3 regions of the Bacillus marinisedimentorum genome follow, and region 1 is predicted to be linked to each of the others. Evidence: a T-box and tRNA genes for the amino acid it is inferred to sense, from the RefSeq annotation. Region 1 holds a T-box; the other regions hold tRNA genes.
What was found. The T-box of region 1 lies ahead of trpS (tryptophan--tRNA ligase). A T-box ahead of a tRNA ligase gene usually reads a tRNA of that ligase, here a tRNA-Trp.
Positions count from the first base shown of each region.

Region 2: it has a tRNA-Trp gene. The T-box ahead of trpS (tryptophan--tRNA ligase) is inferred to sense a tRNA for this amino acid. The anticodon was not compared.
Region 3: it has a tRNA-Trp gene. The T-box ahead of trpS (tryptophan--tRNA ligase) is inferred to sense a tRNA for this amino acid. The anticodon was not compared.

Region 1 covers NZ_LWBL02000011.1:95,571-102,929, reverse strand. The annotation lists gene A4U59_RS03485 (YuzI family membrane protein) at 1-67, shown strand, start outside; gene A4U59_RS03480 (YjbA family protein) at 157-906, shown strand; gene trpS (tryptophan--tRNA ligase) at 1,147-2,145, opposite strand; T-box leader at 2,206-2,448, opposite strand; gene A4U59_RS03470 (DUF3899 domain-containing protein) at 2,501-2,839, opposite strand; gene A4U59_RS03465 (peptide ABC transporter substrate-binding protein) at 3,281-4,990, shown strand; gene opp3b (oligopeptide ABC transporter permease) at 5,167-6,099, shown strand; gene opp3C (oligopeptide ABC transporter permease) at 6,096-7,112, shown strand; gene A4U59_RS03450 (ABC transporter ATP-binding protein) at 7,127-7,359, shown strand, end outside.
Region 2 covers NZ_LWBL02000065.1:43,720-51,078, reverse strand. The annotation lists tRNA gene A4U59_RS18550 (tRNA-Met) at 1-12, shown strand, start outside; tRNA gene A4U59_RS18545 (tRNA-Asp) at 76-152, shown strand; tRNA gene A4U59_RS18540 (tRNA-Thr) at 167-242, shown strand; tRNA gene A4U59_RS18535 (tRNA-Leu) at 259-342, shown strand; tRNA gene A4U59_RS18530 (tRNA-Gly) at 349-423, shown strand; tRNA gene A4U59_RS18525 (tRNA-Arg) at 432-508, shown strand; tRNA gene A4U59_RS18520 (tRNA-Ala) at 514-586, shown strand; tRNA gene A4U59_RS18515 (tRNA-Met) at 602-678, shown strand; tRNA gene A4U59_RS18510 (tRNA-Ser) at 688-780, shown strand; tRNA gene A4U59_RS18505 (tRNA-Phe) at 788-863, shown strand; tRNA gene A4U59_RS18500 (tRNA-Tyr) at 955-1,039, shown strand; tRNA gene A4U59_RS18495 (tRNA-Trp) at 1,043-1,116, shown strand; tRNA gene A4U59_RS18490 (tRNA-His) at 1,129-1,201, shown strand; tRNA gene A4U59_RS18485 (tRNA-Cys) at 1,226-1,299, shown strand; tRNA gene A4U59_RS18480 (tRNA-Gly) at 1,585-1,658, shown strand; tRNA gene A4U59_RS18475 (tRNA-Arg) at 1,687-1,760, shown strand; tRNA gene A4U59_RS18470 (tRNA-Asn) at 1,953-2,027, shown strand; tRNA gene A4U59_RS18465 (tRNA-Glu) at 2,032-2,103, shown strand; gene cydB (cytochrome d ubiquinol oxidase subunit II) at 2,571-3,599, opposite strand; gene A4U59_RS18455 (cytochrome ubiquinol oxidase subunit I) at 3,589-4,938, opposite strand; gene A4U59_RS18450 (GNAT family N-acetyltransferase) at 5,234-5,905, opposite strand; gene A4U59_RS18445 (NADPH:quinone oxidoreductase family protein) at 6,055-7,050, opposite strand; gene A4U59_RS18440 (TetR/AcrR family transcriptional regulator) at 7,139-7,359, shown strand, end outside.
Region 3 covers NZ_LWBL02000081.1:2,875-10,233, forward strand. The annotation lists gene A4U59_RS20405 (methylated-DNA--[protein]-cysteine S-methyltransferase) at 1-263, opposite strand, end outside; gene queG (tRNA epoxyqueuosine(34) reductase QueG) at 339-1,469, opposite strand; gene A4U59_RS20415 (ABC-ATPase domain-containing protein) at 1,507-3,222, opposite strand; gene A4U59_RS20420 (B3/B4 domain-containing protein) at 3,307-3,975, shown strand; tRNA gene A4U59_RS20425 (tRNA-Gly) at 4,123-4,196, opposite strand; gene A4U59_RS20435 (hypothetical protein) at 4,515-5,027, opposite strand; tRNA gene A4U59_RS20440 (tRNA-Leu) at 5,273-5,354, opposite strand; tRNA gene A4U59_RS20445 (tRNA-Ser) at 5,364-5,455, opposite strand; tRNA gene A4U59_RS20450 (tRNA-Leu) at 5,636-5,717, opposite strand; tRNA gene A4U59_RS20455 (tRNA-Cys) at 5,729-5,802, opposite strand; tRNA gene A4U59_RS20460 (tRNA-Gly) at 5,807-5,881, opposite strand; tRNA gene A4U59_RS20465 (tRNA-Gln) at 5,887-5,961, opposite strand; tRNA gene A4U59_RS20470 (tRNA-His) at 5,985-6,059, opposite strand; tRNA gene A4U59_RS20475 (tRNA-Trp) at 6,069-6,142, opposite strand; tRNA gene A4U59_RS20480 (tRNA-Tyr) at 6,167-6,251, opposite strand; tRNA gene A4U59_RS20485 (tRNA-Thr) at 6,261-6,336, opposite strand; tRNA gene A4U59_RS20490 (tRNA-Phe) at 6,344-6,419, opposite strand; tRNA gene A4U59_RS20495 (tRNA-Asp) at 6,612-6,688, opposite strand; tRNA gene A4U59_RS20500 (tRNA-Met) at 6,694-6,770, opposite strand; tRNA gene A4U59_RS20505 (tRNA-Val) at 6,954-7,029, opposite strand; tRNA gene A4U59_RS20510 (tRNA-Glu) at 7,079-7,150, opposite strand; tRNA gene A4U59_RS20515 (tRNA-Ser) at 7,160-7,251, opposite strand; tRNA gene A4U59_RS20520 (tRNA-Asn) at 7,254-7,328, opposite strand.

The DNA of each region.
Region 1 (7,359 bases):
TGAAACTTATTTCCTTGGTGCAGGAATGCTGCTGATCGTTTTAAGCATCTACATGCCGTTAGATTGAGGGTGCATGGATTTTCCTGTTAAAAATGGAATATTTTTTACCCCTGATGTCCATACTGTTTGCAAATAGCTATGAAGTGAGGGGTAATGATGTTGTATCTGCATGATGTATGGGTGAATTGGTTCGAAGGCGAAGAAAATGGATACAATGTTTGTGAATTCCATGAATGGCGGAAAGATGACGGTGTGGAACTGCTTGATCAAGTTCCGTTATTCAAACTGGAACCACAGCTGTTCCACTATATTGAAAATTCCCTGTCCGAACTCCCTGACCAGCTTTTGGACGAAATTTACCAGAAGAGCTTTGTGCGAAAAAACCATCAGCGAATTCAGCTCGACTACTGCTTTGTTGCTACGGACGGTCAACGAATTTTGGCGGTTGATACACTCGGGTACAGGATGCCGATCAGGAAGAGCAGGCTTATCCCCCGCCAGGAACAGCTGGTATATGAAATGATTGAAGACAAAGAGACTGCGGCATATAGGTATGACCCACAGGAACCAGAAAACAAGGAACATCACATTCTGTCACCTGACCCTAAGTTGATGACAGGTCTTACAAGAAAGGAGCGTCAGCTGAAACAGTTGCTATTCATGGCTTTGGACCAGCTTTGTTCTACGACGAATATTGCCGAACTCCGTTACTGGTACACAGAATGGAACCCGGCCAAGTACAGGGAAACTCAGGGTATGAGACACAGGGAAGTTTGGGAGAGCCTTTACAGTGAGGTGAAGAACGGCTGGAGCGAACATCATGAACATCTGTGTGAGCGGATGATTAAAGGGCAGCCTTTTTTCGAACAGCTCTGGGAACTGGAAATGCGTGAAAAAGTGAATTGATTTTTTCTTTTAAGAATAATAAAGGAGCAGCGTAACTGCTCCTTTTTATATTTGAGTTTTAACTAATAGAGCACTAAGTAACAGGCTCTGTCTGTTCAGTAAGAGAACCCTGGTTTGGCGTGATGAAACAGGTCCGTCCGCGGGCGTGAAAGACTGGGATTTTATGCGAAGTTTCGCATATGAATGTTGAAAACATCGGTTAACCCGGTCAGGCGTACAGCATGGTTATTCTGCTGCTGCTTACCGCCTGTTTTTTGGTTTCCGGCCGAGTCCCATTGCATTTTTTGCTTTTTGCAGCGTCTTTCCTGCAATACGATTCGCTTTTTCGGCACCTCGGTCGAGAATCTCGTCCAGTTCCGCGGATTCCACAATTTCATAGTACCGTTCCTGAATCGGTTTCAATGTGGCGATGACAGCCCGTGCAACATCCGCTTTGAATTCCCCGTAACCTTTTTCTGCATAATGCGTTTCGATTTCTTCAAGTGACTTGCCGCTGCAAAGCGAAAGGATTGTCATCAGATTGGAAACGCCCGGTTTGTTTTCTTTGTCATACTTGATGACACCTTCCGAGTCCGTTACAGCACTTTTAATTTTTTTCTCAATTTGCTTCTCATCATCAAGAAGGAAAATCGTCGCTTTCACATTCTCGTCTGATTTGCTCATTTTTTTCTCCGGATTGACCAGAGACATGATGCGGGCCCCCACTTTAGCGATTTGCGGTTCAGGGATTGTGAAGATATCATTATATTTCCGGTTGAAACGGTCCGCAATATCTCTCGTCAGCTCAAGATGCTGTTTCTGGTCATCACCGACCGGGACGATATCCGTATTGTAAAGCAGGATATCGGCGGCCATAAGCGGCGGGTAAGTGAGCAAGCCGGCAGACACGGCTTCTTTGCCGGCCGATTTATCTTTGAACTGCGTCATGCGATGAAGTTCGCCGATATAGGTGACACACTGGAGCATCCATCCCAGCTGGGTATGGGCCGGGACATCCGATTGGATGAACAGTGTGGACTTTTCGGGATCGATGCCTGATGCAATGTAAAGTGCAGCAAGACTGCGGATGTTTTCGCGAAGCTTTAGCCGGTCCTGCGGTACGGTGATCGCATGTTCATCCACGATGCAGAAAAAGCAGTCATCCTCTTCCTGGTATTTGACAAAATGATTCAGCGCGCCTAAATAGTTCCCTAGTGTAAGCGAGCCACTCGGCTGTATGCCGGAAAAAATAACAGACATAACGAACACTCCTTTTCCAGATAAATAAATAATAAAAAAGTCCACTCGTCCCAATTTTAAAACAGGGACGAATGGACCGCGGTGCCACCCTTGTTATTCTTCATCACAAAAGAATCTCTTTCAATTCCAGTCCGGTTAGCCGGACTGGGTTCCCGCTGTATCGTGCGGATGACGCCGGAGCCTACTGTTCATTTCAGTCCGGTGCTCAAAAGCCCATTCCATATTACTCCGCTGCTTGTTCACACCTGCCACAAGCTCTCTGTAAGCTTCATAACATGTACTATTCTTTCTCATCACATTTCACATTTAAAATTATGGTTTATTATACTCAATCAATATATCGAATGCAAGCTGCTTATACGAAATAGGAAACAATAATCGTAAGGACAAAAAGAACGGTCCCTGAGATCAGGAATGGCATTGTTAATCGAAAGCTGTACGCCGGGTTCTCTTCGTCATTGTCATAATCATCAAATTCCGCCGCATAGCGGTTCGCTTTCGAGCTTTTATTGCGAAAAGACTTGAAGCTCTTCATTATGCCGTTGAACATTCCGCCCTCCAGGATAAGCATTGAACCGCCGGTCATTAAAAGAAAAAGTGACATCATGAAAATCGTATTTACAATAGTAACGGATAATGAAGGCCCCCTGAAAAGGAAGGACAATAAGATTCCTACCGCGGCAGATCCTATCATAAGCCGCGAAGCTGCTCTGAAATGTGTTTTCATGTTACCTCCAGGACAAATAAGTTATAAGAGTAATTATATAGAAAAAGCAGAAATGGAACAATTATTACAGAAGGAGCCCGCCGATTGTACCGGTATTTAAGAACCATCCCTATAGCGGACTTCCCCTCTTGCTTGCTTTACAACGGTGAAGCGATGGCGAGTATAATGATTAGGTTTTAATTTTTGCCAGGGCAGGAAAATGAAAGCGGATCCGATGATAGTACAATAGACCTATTTTCTGTTACCGAACCGTAATAATATCAAGGTTTCAATAATAGTCTTAAAAAAAAGTATATGCAAAATTGTTAGAATACTTGTATAATAATCCCATAGGCAAAAACTTCAGACAATTTTCAACGGTATTTGCCTGTCAAAAAAACCTATATAAAAAGGGGAGGTCTTCAGTACATGAAGAAAAAGCTGTCAATTTTCTTCGTGCTTGTTCTTGCGCTCAGCATGTTCCTAGCAGCTTGCGGAGGCGGCAATGAAGGAGCAACTAACGAGAACGAAGGAAACGAAAACGAATCATCAGAAAACGCAACAGGCGGTGAAGGAGAAGGCGGCGAAGCGAAGCCGGATGAAGAGCAGGTCTTGAACCTACTTGAAAGTGCCGAAATCCCGTCAATGGATCCGATCACTGCAACTGACCAGGTGTCTTTTATTGTAATGAACAACGTATTTGAAGGACTTTACCGTCTTGGCCCGGACAACAAACCGGTTCCAGGCGTTGCTAAAGATTATGAAAAAGATGGAACAAAATACACTTTCACGCTTAACGAAAATGCAAAATGGAGTGACGGTTCACAGGTAACCGCACAAGATTTCGAGTATGCATGGAAGCGTGCGCTCAGCCCTGATACACTTGCAGAATATGCATACATCATGGGTGACCTTAAAAACGCCAACAAAATCATGGATGAAGAAAGTGATTTGTATGGCAAAGTCGAAGAGCTTGGCGTAAAAGCTGTTGACGAAAAAACTCTTGAAGTTGAGCTTGAAAACGATGTTCCTTACTTCCTCGGATTGACTTCTTTCGGCACATTCATGCCGCTTAAGAAAGATTACGTTGAAGAACAGGGCAAGAACTATGCGCTTGAAGCGGACACAATGCTGTACAACGGTCCTTTCGTACTTTCCGAATGGAACCATGAACAGAACTGGAAGTATGAAAAGAACGACCAGTACTGGGATAAAGAAGCTGTTAAGCTTGATGAAATCAACGTAAATGTAATTAAGGATACAGCAACAGCGGTCAACCTGTTTGAAACTGGCAAAACTGACCGTGCAGCCCTTAGTGCGGAATATGTAGACCAGTATAAGGATACAGAAAACTATGTCACGACTCCTGATGCTGCCGTTTACTTCCTGCGCCTGAACCAGAAGAACGAGGCTCTTGCCAATGTTGATATCCGCAAAGCAATCAGCATGGGCTGGGATAAAAAAGGTTTGACAGACGTTATCTTGAACAACGGTTCTACACCTGCGGACTATCTTGTACCGAAAGATTTTGTTTCCGGTCCGGATGGTGAAGATTTCCGTGCTGAAAATGGCGACATGCTGTCCCATGATGCTGACAAGGCAAAAGAACACTTTGAAAAAGGTCTTGAAGCACTTGGACAGGATAGCCTTGAACTAGAACTGCTCAACTATGACAGTGAAAACTCCAAGAAGGTCGGCGAATACCTGAAGAACCAGCTTGAAAAGAATCTTCCAGGCTTGACCGTGTCCATCAAAGCTCAACCGTTCAAGCAGAAGCTAGACCTTGAAACAAAAGGCGACTATGACTTCTCATTCGCTGGATGGGGCCCTGACTATCAGGATCCGATGACTTTCATCGACATGTTCGTGACAGACGGAGCACATAACCAGATGGCGTATTCAAACGAAGAATATGACAAGCTGGTAGAAGAAGCGAAAACTGATCTTTCTGACCTAGAAGCTCGCTGGGATAAACTTCAGGAAGCAGAAAGAATTCTTCTTGAAGAAGATGCTGCAATCGCTCCAATGTACCAGAGAGGTAACGCCCACCTGATGAAGACTTATGTCAAGGACTGGGTGAAGCATCCATTCGGCGGTGACTACAGCTTCAAGTGGACATATATTTCTGGTAAAAACTAATAAGCCACTTAAAATGAACGCAGTTTTATAGTAAACTCAGGAGAGTATATGTCCATCCTGGCATATACTCTCTTTTTGCCTGTCTATGTGAAAAACGTCAGAAAATGTAGAATATTAAAAGTAATTCAGTTAGTCGATTTTTGCTGTATAATAAGACATTACGAGGAGGTGTTTGTATGGGACGATATATTCTCGGAAGGGTTGGCTATATGCTACTGACCCTGTTAATAATTGCAACATTTACATTCTTTTTGATGCAAACTTTACCGGGATCACCATTCAACAATGAGGAGAAACTATCAGAATCACAAAGAGAGAGGCTTTACGAGAAATACGGATTGAATGATCCGGTTCCTGTACAATACGTCAAGTATATGGGGAATCTAGTGCAGGGAGATTTAGGGGAATCATTCCAATATGACGGACGCAGCGTCAACAGTATTATTGGATCCCGAATTGGAGCCTCCGCTTTTCTGGGCGGGCAGGCCGTCATATTCGGTACAGTTCTAGGATTGCTGATGGGAATCATATCAGCGCTCAACCACAATACTTTTTGGGATTACGGGACAATGGTCATTGCCGTGCTCGGTATTTCCATACCATCGTTTGTTTTCGCAGGGCTTCTGCAATACTGGGTCGGCGTTAAGCTGCAATGGCTGCCGGTGGCTTTTTGGGATGGATATGAATATACGATATTGCCGACGATTTCACTGGGAGTGTTCGTTGTAGCCCAGATTGCCCGTTTTATGAGGACCGAAATGCTTGAAGTTCTTGGACAGGACTACATTACAACCGCAAAAGCGAAAGGCATCAGCAGATCAGCTGTTGTCATTAAACATACAATCAGGAATGCGATGATTCCAGTTATCACCATTTTAGGCCCGATGACTGTTGCCCTGATGACCGGTTCACTCGTAATTGAAAACATTTTTGGTGTGCCGGGGCTTGGTGAGCAGTTCGTTAAATCTATCACTACCAATGATTACCCTGTAATTATGGGGATTACACTCTTTTTCAGTGTTTTATTTATCGGCATCGTGCTAATTGTCGATATACTCTACGGAGTTATTGATCCACGTATTCGCCTGGCGGGAGGGAAAAAAGCATGAGTGCAGAAAAACAGCCTATCACAGAAGATTTGTTCCAGCCTGCTGAAATCAGCGAAGACAAAAGTGAAATGATTTCAAAGCCTAGCCTGTCATTCTGGCAGGACGCCTGGATGCGGCTGAAAAAGAACCGCGGGGCGTTTTTCGGTTTGATCATGATTGTTATCATTCTTTTCATGTCCCTTGCCGGACCTTTCATGAATGAGTATGGAGTAGACAGCCAGGACCTTGGCCGGACAAATATGCCTCCCAAAGTCCCTGTCCTTGAAAATATTGGATTTTTAGGCCTTGACGGTGTTGACATCCGCGGTGTTGATCAATATGAAATGAAAGGCGTAGAAGAGTATTTCTGGTTCGGAACAGACGCTCTTGGCCGGGATTTGTGGACCCGAACGTGGGAAGGAACTCGAATTTCAATGTATATCGCTTTCCTCGCAGCGACCATTGACTTCTTAATTGGTGTTGCTTACGGTGGGATTTCCGCATTCTACGGCGGCCGTATTGATAACGTGATGCAGCGTATAATTGAGGTTCTGGTTGGTATCCCTAACCTGATCGTCATAATCCTGCTTATTCTCGTCCTTAATCCTGGGATCTTGTCCATTACCCTTGCGATGGTTATTACGGGATGGGTAACGATGGCCAGGATTGTACGCGGACAGATCCTTAAGCTGAAGGAACAGGAATTTGTACTGGCGGCAAAGACACTTGGTGCGACAGACAACCGCTTGATCTGGAAACACTTGATTCCGAATACTCTTGGTCCGATAATCATTACAACCATGTTTACCGTGCCAGTGGCGATTTTCTTCGAAGCCTTCCTGAGCTTTATCGGCCTTGGGCTGCAGCCTCCGACTGCCTCCCTCGGAACCCTGGTGAATGAGGGTTATAGAGCAATGAGGATTTACCCGCATCAGATGACAATTTCATCGGTTGTCATCAGTTTGGTCATGGTCAGCTTCAACCTATTAGGGGACGGCCTTCGGGATGCGTTAGACCCTAGAATGCGCAGATAGGAGGAGAAAGGTAAATGGAAAACATTATTGAAGTCAATAATTTACATGTCTCCTTCGATACTTATGCCGGGGAAGTCAAGGCCGTTCGCGGCGTTAACTTTGAGCTGAAAAAAGGTGAAACCCTTGCAATCGTAGGAGAGTCCGGTTCCGGAAAATCAGTTACATCAAAAGCTGTCATGGGTTTGATTCCTAACCCGCCGGGCCGAATTAAAGACGGTGAGGTTCTGTTTGAAGGAAAAGATCTTAT
Region 2 (7,359 bases), on a different contig from region 1:
TCCCCGCAACCAAATTAAAGCTGTTTAAATGACACAGTTTATTTTTTTTGCGTTTTTCTTCACATAACTGATTATGGTCCGGTAGTTCAGTTGGTTAGAATGCCTGCCTGTCACGCAGGAGGTCGCGGGTTCGAGTCCCGTCCGGACCGCCAGTAAGTATAATCATGCCGGTCTAGCTCAATTGGTAGAGCAACTGACTTGTAATCAGTAGGTTGGGGGTTCAAGTCCTCTGGCCGGCACCATCGAATCGGTTTATTAGCGGGTGTGGCGGAATTGGCAGACGCACTAGACTTAGGATCTAGCGCCTTTGGCGTGGGGGTTCAAGTCCCTCCACCCGCACCATATATTGCGGAAGTAGTTCAGTGGTAGAACACCACCTTGCCAAGGTGGGGGTCGCGGGTTCGAATCCCGTCTTCCGCTCCATTATTCATGCGCCCGTAGCTCAATTGGATAGAGCGTCTGACTACGGATCAGAAGGTTAGGGGTTCGACTCCTCTCGGGCGCGCCATACGTGGGGCCTTAGCTCAGCTGGGAGAGCGCCTGCTTTGCACGCAGGAGGTCAGCGGTTCGATCCCGCTAGGCTCCACTTTTATAACATGATGGCGGTGTAGCTCAGCTGGCTAGAGCGTACGGTTCATACCCGTGAGGTCGGGGGTTCGATCCCCTCCGCCGCTACCATTTACATACGGAGGAATACCTAAGTCTGGCTGAAGGGATCGGTCTTGAAAACCGACAGGGGCTTTGCGGCCCGCGGGGGTTCGAATCCCTCTTCCTCCGCCATATGCGTGGCTCGATAGCTCAGTCGGTAGAGCAGAGGACTGAAAATCCTCGTGTCGGCGGTTCGATTCCGTCTCGAGCCACCATTTGTTTTTAAATCGATTCACAGTAAGTGGGTTTTTGAATAATTATATATTGCCGGGTTAGAAAATTGATCTAACCTTTTTTAAATTACATGGAGGAGTAGCGAAGTGGCTAAACGCGGCAGACTGTAAATCTGTTCCCTCAGGGTTCGGTGGTTCGAATCCGCCCTCCTCCACCATTTAGGGGCATAGTTTAACGGTAGAACAGAGGTCTCCAAAACCTCCAGTGTGGGTTCGATTCCTACTGCCCCTGCCATTTTTGATTGCGGCGGTAGTGGCGAAGTGGTTAACGCACCGGATTGTGGCTCCGGCATTCGTGGGTTCGATTCCCATCTATCGCCCTTTTTCTTTACCTTTTCCATCCTGGCGGCATAGCCAAGTGGTAAGGCAGAGGTCTGCAAAACCTTTACCCCCGGTTCGAGTCCGGGTGCCGCCTCCAGCTTTCAAAATAATGAACCAATTTTAGTGCTGGTGTAGTTTAGTGGTAAAACCTCAGCCACGAGCATCACTTCTTTGAATATGCTGCGAGTTGCCTCGACGTATCAATCCCCCTGAGTAGGCTATCAGAGGAAGAGGCACAGGCTCGTAAAGGAAATAAAGTTTTGCAAGAAGTCAATTGCGAACGCACGAGTTGCCTCGACGCATTAATCCTCTTTGAATAAGCTATCAGAGGAAGAGGCATGACAACCGGAGACTAAAAATAAAATAATGAACCAATTTTAATGCGGGTGTAGTTTAGTGGTAAAACCTCAGCCTTCCAAGCTGATGTCGTGGGTTCGATTCCCATCACCCGCTCCATTTTTATGTTTTGGGCTTAAAAACTCATGCGCCCTTAGCTCAACCGGATAGAGCAACGGCCTTCTAAGCCGTAGGTTAGAGGTTCGAGTCCTCTAGGGCGCGTAAGAATTATTTTCCATGTTGATTTTTGCGGAATCTGGCTATAATAAAAAATGACTTATTCCACAGTAGCTCAATGACGAGCATCTGTGAATTGGCTGCGAGTTGCTTCGACGCATTCACTTCTTTGATTTAACTTGCAGAGGAAGAAGCAGTAGTTGTTAGCCAAATCAGGTAAGGAAGAAAGACAATTATTCCACAGTAGCTCAGTGGTAGAGCCCTCGGCTGTTAACCGAGCTGTCGCAGGTTCGAATCCTGCCTGTGGAGCCATTACGGCCCCTTGGTCAAGTGGTTAAGACACCGCCCTTTCACGGCGGTAACAGGGGTTCGAATCCCCTAGGGGTCATCTGATAAAGACCAGTCATTCAATGGCTGGTCTTTTTCCATGGCTTTTTGTACCCCAGGATAAAAAGATTAATCGTACATACGGGTTTAGCGGTTTCCCGTCGCAATTCACTATAAAAAGAAGGCTCTGTCTAACGAGGTTTTTAATACCCAATACAAAAGCCAGACATGATCTTACTAAAAGCGCAATTGCGAACCGTTCCCCTTTCACGAGAAATCGTCGCTGTAGAAGCGCGCTGGCCCGATTAGAGGGGTGATTCACGGGAAATCGTCCCTCTAAATGCACCCGGCCCGACTAGAGGTAGGAAAGCGAATGACTTCTCCTTAAAAAGCCGTCCCAACAATGTGTAAAATCAACAATCTTCTTTAACATATCCAAAATGAAATGGCATCCTGTAAAAGTGCAGCAATGGATACCCTGAAATGAACAAAGCACCTCCCGATCAAGGAGGTGCTTTGTGTTTACCTTTATTGATAGCCCTTAGCCGACTCTTTTGTAATCTTCTGTTTGAAGATCGTATAGCTCCACAACTGATAGGCGATAACAATCGGTACAAAGATTAATGCGACAACAAGCATGATTTGCAGGTTCAGTGCGCTCCCGGCTGCATCATACAAGGTGATGCTGTAGGCATTATCCACTTTGGACGGCAGCATGTTCGGGAACATGCCGGAAAAGCCGGTAGCCATAATTGAAAAAATCGTCAGTGATGTAAATGTAAAGGCAAGCCCGACCTTACCTTTATTCATGAACGGCTTTATCAGCAGGACAGAAACAAGGACCAGTGCAGGCAGCACCCAGAGAACCGGGTAATTCGCGAAGTTTTCAAACAGCGGTGTGCGGTTGTTTGTTGCAACCATGAATATCGCCGTGATGGCTGCTGCGGCAAACCACACTCTATGTCCGATATGGAGTGCTTTTTCAGCAGTGCTTCCTTCGGTTTTAATTGCTGTCCATAGCGATCCGGAAAGCAGGAACAAGCTTACGAAAAGCAGTCCGCCGAGAAGGCCGTACGGGTGAAGAAGGGACAGCAGTGTGCCTTCATAGCCTTCAGCTGTAATTTTCAGGCCGTCAAACAGGTTGGCAAAGGCAACGCCGAACAAGAGGGCGATGGCAACACTTCCCCCGAAAAAAGCCCATTTCCAGAACGATTGCCACAGCGGATTGTCATCTTTGTGCATGAATTCCAAACCGGTTGCCCGAAAGAACAGGGCAAACAAAATGAGCATGAGCGGTGTATAAAGGAAGCTGAACATATCCGCGTAAATTGCGGGAAAAGCCGCGAATGTGGCTCCGCCGGCGGTGATCAGCCATACTTCATTTCCGCCCCAAAACGGTCCGATCGCTTCCTGGAGCTGATTCCGCTCCTGCCGGTTTTTTGTCAAAAATGGGAATAGCATGCCGGTGCCGAGCGAATAAGCATCAAGAATAAAATAGATTGTCCAGATTAGGCCCCACAAACCGAACCAGATAATCGCGAGTGTATCATGAGACATGTTCGACATCCCCTTTCAATCCAGTCTTTGCCGGCAGCTCCGGACCTTTGCGCGCAAACTTGGTAATGAGGTAAACGTCCGCAATAATCAGGATGGTGTAGAATATGACCAGTCCTGCCAGCGAAAAGATTACCTGCCCGACTGAGATTGGCGAAACGGCTTCGGCTGTTTTCATCAACCCGTATACCGCCCAGGGCTGGCGTCCCGCTTCTGCCACCATCCATCCGAGATTGATCGCCAGGTAAGGCAGCAGGATGGAATAAAGCATCGTCTTCAAATACTTGCGGGAATCAACCAATTTATTTTTCCGATACAGGTAAACACCGTACCACGCCATGGCAAGGAAAAAGATTCCGAGGGCACCCATCGCCCTGAAGCTGTAAAAGACAAGAGGGACATTCGGCCGTTCGTCAGCCGGGATCTCCTTCAGTCCGGTCACTTCCCCGTTAAAGGAATTCGTGTAGAAGAAACTTCCCAAATTAGGAATGGATAAGGCTTCAAAGTTTTTCTCGTTTTCTGCATCAGGAATTTGGATAAGGCTGAAAGGAAGCCCTTGGCCCGTATCCCAGACTGCTTCCATCGCAGCGGCCTTTGCCGGCTGTTTTGTAGCGGTGAATACGCCGTGCTGGTGGCCGATAATAGGAGTCACTGTCGCGGCAATCACTGCCATGACAAGTGCCATCCGGAAAGAACGTTTGAAAAATTCCACTTCATTTTTTCGCAGAAGATGGTAGGCACTGATGGCCATTACGAAAAAGGAGCCTACGATATAGCTGGCAAATATGGTATGAAAGAACATGTACCAGGCGTATGGATTTGAAACGAGCTCTGTGAAACTGGCCAGTTCCGCACGGCCATTGTTCAGTACATAGCCGACAGGGTTCTGCATGAATCCGTTTGCGGTAATGATCCAGATTGCAGAAATGTTCGTTCCGATGGCAACCATCCAGATGGAAAACGCACGCATTTTCGGTGAGATTTTATCTTTGCCGAAAATATAGATGCCGATGAATGTAGATTCAAGGAAGAAAGCAACGAGCGCTTCGATCGCAAGCGGTGATCCGAAGATGTCACCCATATACTTGGAATATTCGGACCAGTTTGTCCCAAACTGGAATTCCATTGTAATGCCGGTGACAATTCCAAGCACGAAGTTGATAACAAACAGTTTTCCCCAGAAATCTGCCATTCTGCGATATAACGGATCGCGTGTCCGGGCAAATTTCGTTTCCATCACAGCCAGCAGAATGACCAGGCCGATCGTAAGCGGGACAAATAAAAAATGGTAGAATACTGTCACGGCAAACTGAATGCGGCTTAAAATGAGCACTTCACTCATAATGTGATAAGCCTCCTTTTCCCTTTTTACTATGGATACTAAGTTAATATTGGTAATGCTTCGTTTACAGTCTAATCCCAAACTGTGTAGGATGTATGAGGATTTTATTACAACATTGTGACTGAAAAGTTATTTTAATTTGCACTATGGATATCAATAAAACAGCTTAAATGCTTATATATAAGGAAAATAAGGCGGCGTTTTGGAGATGCCTTCTATAATTTAGTTATTTTAAAAAAATAAATACTCCTATCAATGCGAAAAATCACATGAACAGGAGTATTGAAAACTGATATTATTCAGTTGCTTTAAAAGGGTTTTTCCATTCCATAAGTGCCGCATAATGAAGAGATTCCTCATCTTCCAGGTATTGTTCCGCCACTTTGACAGGTGTTCTGCCGCACCGAAGTAAAAAGGTAAGGACAGGATCCTTTTCCTTTCCGGAAACAACCGCTTCAAGATATTGTTTCGGTGTTAACACATTTGATCTCTTGTGGTATCCGGGCATGCGTCCCCCGCCAAGGAGCCGGGTAAGATTTTTGTGGATGACCACATCATACATAGATAGCATCAACCACTTTCCCAGCTGCATTTTCCTGTAGGCAGGCCGCACTCCGATGTCGACTACGTAAAGGGTGTTTCCATCCGGGTTATGGTTCCTTATGTAGCCGTCATCCGTGATTTCTTCCCACGTGTGATCCTGACCATGCGGATGATAGTCCACAATCAACCCTGTCATAGAACCTGCAAGCTCACCCTCAACTTCGATACAAAGGGCACCCTCGGGAAAAAGGGTGATGTGATTTTTCAACTGTTCTTCATTCCAGAGCAATTCTGCCGGAAAAGGCGGCGGGAAACACTCTTTCTGGATGTTTATGAGGCCGGGAAAATCTTTCTCCTGATAATTGCGGATGACGGCATGGACAGGTTTTTCATCATTAAATACATATAAATTTTTTTCGTACACCCCAGCAACCTCCTTCTGATCTTACTTTAGTTGTAAACGGTGCCTGGGTCCCGGTGCTATAAACTATCGGGGGCCAGGCACCGCCACAAGAAAAAAGACTCCTGAACCAATTGTTTGCCCAATCTTCAGGAGTCTCTATGCATAAATGTCTATTCAGAAATCTTCACAACGGTCCGGCCTGTCATTTCACCTTTTAAGATGGAAGAAAGGCTGTCCGGCAGCTCTTCAAAGGAAATGACCCGCTCCATATCAGCAAGGTTGTCAGGCTTCAAGTCGGTTGCGAGCCGCTGCCATAGTTCCTTTCGAGGTCCGGCAGGGTAGTTCACGGAATCGATGCCGAGAATATCGACCGCACGGAGAATGAAAGGGAAGACGGCTGCAGGTACGTCTCCGCCGCCGGTCAGTCCGCTGACGGCTACAGCACCGTTGTAATTCAGCTTGCTCGTAATGGCTGCCAGCGTTTTCCCGCCGACGGGATCGACTGCTGCTGCCCAGCGCTGTTTGTCGAGCGGGCGCATTTTTTCCGGAAGGACCTCTTCACGGCTGATCACTTCTGCAGCGCCTATTTTTTTGAGGAATTGATGTGCTTCCTCTTTGCCGGTGCTGGCTTCTACTGTATATCCGCGTTTGGCGAGCATCGCAACAGCCATGCTGCCGACACCTCCGGTTGCACCGGTAACAAGGACAGGTCCGTCTTCAGGCTTCAGGCCGTTTTGTTCAAGCCGGTGGACGGAAAGAGCAGCTGTAAAACCGGCCGTTCCGATTGCCATTGCCTCTTGCAGGGAGAGCCCTTCCGGAAGCGGCACGACCCACTCAGCCGGAACTCTTGCGTATTCACTGTAACCGCCATAATGGGAGACGCCGAGTTCATAGCTGGTGACGATAACTTCATCGCCTTCTTTGTAACGGTCATCTTTTGAATCGACAACTGTTCCCGCCAGGTCAATTCCCGGGATGAAAGGGTAGGAGCGGACAATTTTTCCATTCGGTATACTTGCAAGTCCATCCTTATAGTTGACGCTTGAGTAGGACACGTGAATGGTTACGTCTCCTTCAGGAAGTTCATCCAGTGTAAGTTTTTGAAAATCAGCAGTGAAATCCGTTTCTGTTTTGTTAACGACAAAGGCTTTGAATTCAGTGTTCATGTTTTCCCTCCTAAATTGAAAATCCACCCTCAGTATAGTAAAATTATTCTGACCGGTCAATTTATTAGGTAAAGGGAGCCAGATAGAAATGGGAGAACGTGCAGAAAAGAGGCGGAGGCAAATATTGAAGGCTGCGTTCAGGGCGGTCGCCGAGAAAGGCTTTGATGCCGTGACTCTTCAAGATTTTGCTGATTATGCAGGGGTCAGTAAAGGGGTAACAAGCTATTACTTTAAAAATAAAGAAGATGTATTAAGTCAGCTGCTCATATGGGTGACAGGCAGGATAAACGAAAAAGAATGCCAGGCAAT
Region 3 (7,359 bases), on a different contig from region 1:
TGGAAATCCAGCGGAAGCTGAAACTCTTTTCTTATGCCGGCGAAATAGTCGCTGAGCTGGCTTTGCGCATCGAAAAGCATTTCTGCATTCTGCTCCAGCTCAACTGTGTAAAACACTTTTTTGGACCAGGCGGATAAAAGAGGCAGCGCACTCTCACTGTCTCCGAAATGAATTTTACAAATTCCCTTTTCAGTGGAAACAATAGTGACTGCTCCCATCGGGCTTTCCATTTCATCGAAATAGAGGGTTGGCTTTCCTGTCATCCTATCCCTTCTTTTCCATTACTTTTTCAATATCTTACAGAAAAAAGACAATAATTACGAAGCGTAAAACAGAGCTTATTTAAGCATTTCCAGTCCTTTATCGATTTCTTCCATTACTTTTTCATCGTTTTCTCGCTTTTTCGCCTGTATAAGAAACTTTTCGGCATCTTCACTGCCTATTTTTCCTAGGGCCCAGGCAGCAGTGCCTCTAATCACCGGCCTGGGGTCTTCTTTAACGAGGCGCTTTAAATCAGGTACCGCTGATTCATCCCTGTAGTGGGCAAGAGCAATAATGGCATTTCGCTGAATCGGTTTCTTTCCGCGCCACGATCCTGCAATGGGACCGAATTTTTCTTTGAACTCCCGGTTGGAAATGCTGAGAAGCGGTTTAAGCTCCGGTTTCACAACCTCCGGATCCGGTTCCATCTCCGGGTGGAAATGAAAATCCACTTTTTTATTTTCCGGGCAAACGAGTTGGCACGTATCGCATCCATAAACTCGATTTCCAATTTTATCGCGGTACTCATCTGCCAGGAAGCCTTTCGTTTGCGTCAAAAAAGCGATGCATTTGCTTGAGTCAAGCTGCCCCCCCTGGACAATTGCCCCGGTCGGGCAAGCATCAATGCACTTATTGCAGGTGCCGCATCTGTCTTCAATAGGTGTATCCGGTTCAAAAGGGATGGTCGTAATCATTTCACCAAGGTAAACATATGAGCCTAGCTCGGGAGTTATGATGGAGGTGTTTTTCCCGCTCCAGCCAATCCCTGCCCGTTCCGCTGCGGCACGGTCGGAAAGTTCGCCGGTATCAACCATTGATTTCACCTTTGCTTCCGGTACTTTTTCCAAAATGAAGGCTTCGAGCTTTTGCAGGCGGTCCCTCAGGACATCATGATAGTCCAGTCCCCAGGAAGCCCGGGCAAACAAACCGCGCCGTTTTTCCTTTGTGCTCCGCGGAGCGTCCTTCATTTTGGAGGGGTAGGCAAGTGCAATCGAGATGATTGATTTTGCCTGCGGCACCAGCAGCTCCGGATTGGTCCTCTTCTCGATGTCAGGTTCTTCAAAACCGGACTGGTACCCCAATTCCTGCTGGTTTTCAAGCCTCCCCTTCAGCGTTTGAAAGGTGTCAGCACTTGCAAAGCCGATTTTGTCAATGCCGATTGTTTTACTATATGCGATTATCTCTTCTTTGAGCTGGGCGGTATTCATGGATTTCACCTCTTTTTCTTAAAAATGGGCGGACAGCTTACTTTTTGATTCCAAGTGTCCGAAGCCTGTTCAGCGCAGCGGCGATTTCATGCCGGCGCGGCCTGGCCAGATCGCCCGGATGCTGCCCTTTGGATAACGTAAAGGAGCCGGGCCCCTCATTGTCCATCTTTTCTTCAATGAAATCAAGTAAAGCGGGGATTGCTGCTTCTTGCCGGCTTAATCTTTTTTCTCTTTCCAGAAAAAATAAGATTTCCGCTATCATCCTTGTCTGGCTTTGATCAACAAGCTGTTCTACATATTGAAGCTGAATGTCGCTCCTTCCATACTGGATCGACGATAAACCCCTTGCTGTCACTTTCGATTTCTTGCCTTTTCTGCTGTCAAGGCTTTGCGGCAGCGGAATGCGCTCACTGATAGCAGTAAAGCTCCCGCCTGCTTCGCTCTCTCGCTTAAATTCGATTTTCCTGGCAATGTCCCGGGCCTCGGCTGTCACGTCTGCAGGTATATACTCTTCCATCCGGATAACTTTATCGGCAACATCGAAATAATCCCCCGAACCGCCCATGACAAGGATAGTCGAGATGTTCCGCTCTTCATACAGGTGCTTGACCCGATCGATAAAAGGCGTGATAGGTTCCTTCTCTTTTGCAACGAGCGCCTGCATTCTTGCGTCCCTGATCATAAAGTTGGTGGCACTTGTATCTTCATCAATCAATAGGACCGATGCCCTGGATTCCATACCTTCCATTATATTAGCGGCCTGAGAAGTGCTTCCGCTCGCATTTTCGGTCGTAAACGAATGGGTGTTTTTCTCGTAAGGAAGGTTATTAATGAACGGTGAAATATTAACTCCCGTTATCTTCCGCCCGTCTTCAGCCCTCACTTTCACAGCATCGGGATGGCTGAGGACAAACTCTCTTCCATCACCTTCAATATGATCATAAACGCCAAGCTCGATCGCCTTCAAGAGGGTACTTTTTCCATGGTATCCTCCGCCGGCGATGACGGTGATTCCCTCTTTCACCGCCATCCCCGTGACAGGATCTTCCTTATGAGGGACCTGTATCTCCACTGACATGCTTGCAGGACTCACAAACGGAACAACTTTCCCTTCCCTCAGCGGCCGGCTGCTCACTCCGCTCTCGCGCGGAAGTACGGCACCATCGGCAATAAATGAAATGATTCCGTTTTCCTTCATATAACCCCGGATTGCCCCCTGCTGGTCAGCGAGCCGATGTGCACGGGAGAGTTCACTTGTATCAATATTAAAGATGCTTCCCTGTAAAATCGCAGGGATTTCTTCAAAAAACAATTGCTCTGCCTGTTTGCCGAGCACCCGCCGACCGCGGGCGGGAAGCCCGATGGAAAGGCAAAGCCCAATCTCTTTATCATTTATGGACACAGCAGTCCGCTCTAACACTTCCTGGCCCGGTGCATCAATCATAATCAATCCGCTCTTCCCTGTCCCGCCTGCACCCTTGCCGCCTTTCTTCCTGATTTCCCTGGCAGCAAGCCGCGCAATAAAATCTTCTGTTCGGATCTTCCGGTGTTTTGTGTCATCCCAGCTTGCCTCATAACCCGCATTCTTACGCGGGACCAGTACACGGATTTTTGAAGGGGAGGCAAACGGATCACCCTGGACATAATCTACAGCAAGCCTCCAGCTGCCGAAGGTATAAGTCCCCTGAATGTCTTTATATGCCTTATAACCCTTACCATCAATCTTCCGCAGCAAATGCCGCAGTTTTTCCATCATCCATCACCTCTGTCAATCTATTTCAAGTGCAGTGCTTCCATATGCTACACTGATTAAAAGAGCCTATAGGAGGAACGCACAATGCCCAATGTTTCAATCTCGCCTAAAGTGAAAGAACATATTCCCGATTTCAAAATAGGCTGCATTACCTATCATGATATCGTGATTGATGATGCACCTCAAATGATAAAAGGAAGGCTGCAGCTGTATCAGGAATCCCTGCAGCTCGACCTGGATGTCAAACAAATAAACGACTTTCCCGGCATTCATGAATGGCGGCAAGTGTTCAAGCAGGCAGGAACGGACCCGTCCCGATACAGGCACTCTGCCGAAGCGCTCTACCGCCGCCTGAAAAAAAAGGATACCATTCCGCTCATCCATTCTGCAGCCGATATCAACAACTTCTTTTCCCTGCAATATGAAATCCCGGTCGGCATCTATGACATGGATAAGCTTGCCGGCGATGTGACGATTGATATCGGAACCGGTGAGGATCAATACAAAGCCTTGAACGGACGTGATATGAACATGCAGGACAAACTCCTCTCAAGGGATGACACCGGCTCTTTCGGAAGCCCGATCACCGATTCTGCTAGAACAGCCGTCACAAAAGAAACAGCAAACGCCCTTCAGCTGTTTTATCTGAGGCCGTCCATGAATCGTGACGAAGCAGCACAACTGCTCGAAGCCGCCGGCAAAATGTTCACTCAGGTCCACGGAGGCACAAGAGAAACAAGAGTGATTGAATAAACTGGCTCTCCGCCTGCTTGCACTATTGGCAAGCAGGTCATTTTATTCCTCTATAATGTAATGCTCCTACGCACATTAAAAAACGCAATGCTTCATTAAAAACGAAACACTGCGTTAGTCACAAGGTTTAAGTATAAAAATTTAGAATGGAGCGGGTGATGGGAATCGAACCCACGACATCAGCTTGGAAGGCTGAGGTTTTACCACTAAACTACACCCGCATAATTAATCAGATATATAAAGTTGTTTGTGTTGCCGACAGTCATGCCTCTTCCTCTGCCAGCTTACTCAGAGATGATTAATGCGTCGAGGCAACTCGTAGCTTATTCAAAGAAGTAACCCTCGTGGCTGAGGTTTTACCACTAAACTACACCCGCAAAGTGTTTTTCCATCGGAATGATTATTATTATATTGAAATTCAAATCATATTTCAAGGGGCAAATCTGAAAAATGTCGAAAATAGGCGTTGCAGCAGCATCGAATCAGATATTCATCCTTGGGCCAGGATCGCAGTAATCAAAAACTGATGGGTCAACCTATCAGTCGAGTGTCTTTGTCACACCCCAGATCCTGTCAAACCCGCCGTAATTATTCAAAGCGATATCCAGGTCATGAAAATAACGGTGAAGCTCCAGAATGTGACTCTTTTGCTCTTCGTCCATGACAGCCTCCGAAATCCGCTGAATATCCTTCAAATCGGTCTTTAAGTTTTTACTACCTACAGAAGAAACGAACTCTTTTGTCTTCACCGTTACATTTCTAGCCATTTCCCTTTGCTCATTCCAATTGACACTGTTAATCCCACCGTATCCTAGTGTTTCATTGTAAAAATCGTGTGTTTTTGCAACGAACCTTCCGACATCCTGATTCTGTTTGCCAATGGTGGCCTGAATTTCTTCGACTTTTTCTTTTGATACCGTGTTATTGTTTCCTGTTCCCTCATCGATCTCTTCCCCGCTGCCAGTTGCCATCATTGTATAAATTGAGAAAGATGAGACTGCAAGTATTGTCATGCTTATGATTATCGTCCAGAATAGGCTTTTCTTTTTCATTTTTCAGCCTTCTTTCTTTAGGCAAGTTATGGTCTGGCCTATCTAACCAGTCTCTATTAAAATAGTAACAGACTTTCATCCAAATACCAATAATATACATTTGGTCACTGAATGTATATACTCCAATTTCTTGATTAAGTAAAACCCTGATACTGATTGACAGTCTAGGCTATAAAAAAACCCCCGCATCAAAACGGGGAAAAGAAGAACCGCAGAAAATAAGCGGTCTCGATTGTGGATATTAATACCGGCGGCCGGGGTCGAACCGGCACTCCAGAAGGAACACGATTTTGAGTCGTGCGCGTCTGCCAATTCCGCCACGCCGGCAAAGTATAATGGCGGAGAAGGTGAGATTCGAACTCACGCGACGGTTGCCCGCCCTAACGCATTTCGAGTGCGCCCCCTTATAGCCACTTGGGTACTTCTCCAAGGTTTATTATTTAAAAACTTGCAGCCATCACACAATGGATGCTGATAACTTTTGAATCCTCAGTCTGCCCTCTCCGTGCAATAGATCAGGAAGGATACAATACAAGTCATCGTATGAAAAAAGACCCTTTCACTTTAATGAAAGAATCCTTTTTCACAACAACTGAATTGTTGGGCAATACCGGTGGCCGGGGTCGAACCGGCACTCCAGAAGGAACACGATTTTGAGTCGTGCGCGTCTGCCAATTCCGCCACACCGGCATAATAAAAATTGGAGGCGGTAACCGGATTTGAACCGGTGATAAAGGTTTTGCAGACCTCTGCCTTACCACTTGGCTATACCGCCTTAATGGAGCGGAAGACGGGATTCGAACCCGCGACCCCCACCTTGGCAAGGTGGTGTTCTACCACTGAACTACTTCCGCAATAATGGCTGGGCTAGCTGGATTCGAACCAGCGCATGACGGAGTCAAAGTCCGTTGCCTTACCGCTTGGCTATAGCCCAATAAGAGTTTACTGCATCCTTTATGGGGCGACTAATGGGAATCGAACCCATGATGTCGGAGCCACAATCCGATGCGTTAACCACTTCGCCATAGCCGCCATGTTAATTGGCAGGGGCAGTAGGAATCGAACCCACACTGGAGGTTTTGGAGACCTCTGTTCTACCGTTAAACTATGCCCCTATATGATCTTTTGTGAATAAAAAATGGTGGAGGAGGGCGGATTCGAACCACCGAACCCTGAGGGAACAGATTTACAGTCTGCCGCGTTTAGCCACTTCGCTACTCCTCCATATGAAAATGGTGCCGGCCAGAGGACTTGAACCCCCAACCTACTGATTACAAGTCAGTTGCTCTACCAATTGAGCTAGACCGGCACACAAATGGTGGCTCGAGACGGAATCGAACCGCCGACACGAGGATTTTCAGTCCTCTGCTCTACCGACTGAGCTATCGAGCCATACTGTAGTGTACATGAACTTACTTAATCATTCGGCCTTACATAGTTACCTGTCTCTTCCTCTGCCAGTTTAATCAAGGAAGATCATGCGTCGAGACAACTCGATGTGGACTCAGAGAAGCGGATGCTCGTGACTGAGCTATCGAGCCATACTGTAATGCACTTAACCATTCGGCCATTTCACTTCAAAAATGGCGGTCCGGACGGGACTCGAACCCGCGACCTCCTGCGTGACAGGCAGGCATTCTAACCAACTGAACTACCGGACCATATTTGGTTGCGGGAGCAGGATTTGAACCTGCGACCTTCGGGTTATGAGCCCGACGAGCTACCGAACTGCTCCATCCCGCGATGATATGAATAAAGTGTTACTTTGTATCCTGGAGTTACGCAGTTAAAAACTAACTGTCTCTTCCTCTGCAAGCCTATTCCGGGATGATTGATGCGTCGAGACAACTCGAAGCGGATTCATAGATGTATCGCTCGTTGCTCCATCCCGCGATAATATAGAAACTTTCAGATTTGGAAAGCATATGGTGGAGGATGACAGGATCGAACTGCCGACCCCCTGCTTGTAAGGCAGGTGCTCTCCCAGCTGAGCTAATCCTCCGATATAGTGAAGCGATATGCCAGGAATGCCTGGCATTCACTTCTGTCAGTGACCCCTAGGGGATTCGAACCCCTGTTACCGCCGTGAAAGGGCGGTGTCTTAACCACTTGACCAAGGGGCCAATTTAATATGGCGGAGAGCGAGGGATTCGAACCCTCGAGACGGCGGTAGCCGTCTACACGATTTCCAATCGTGCTCCTTCGGCCACTCGGACAGCTCTCCATTGGCTCCACAGGCAGGATTCGAACCTGCGACAGCTCGGTTAACAGCCGAGGGCTCTACCACTGAGCTACTGTGGAATGGTTATCTATCTTCCTTAACTGATTTAGC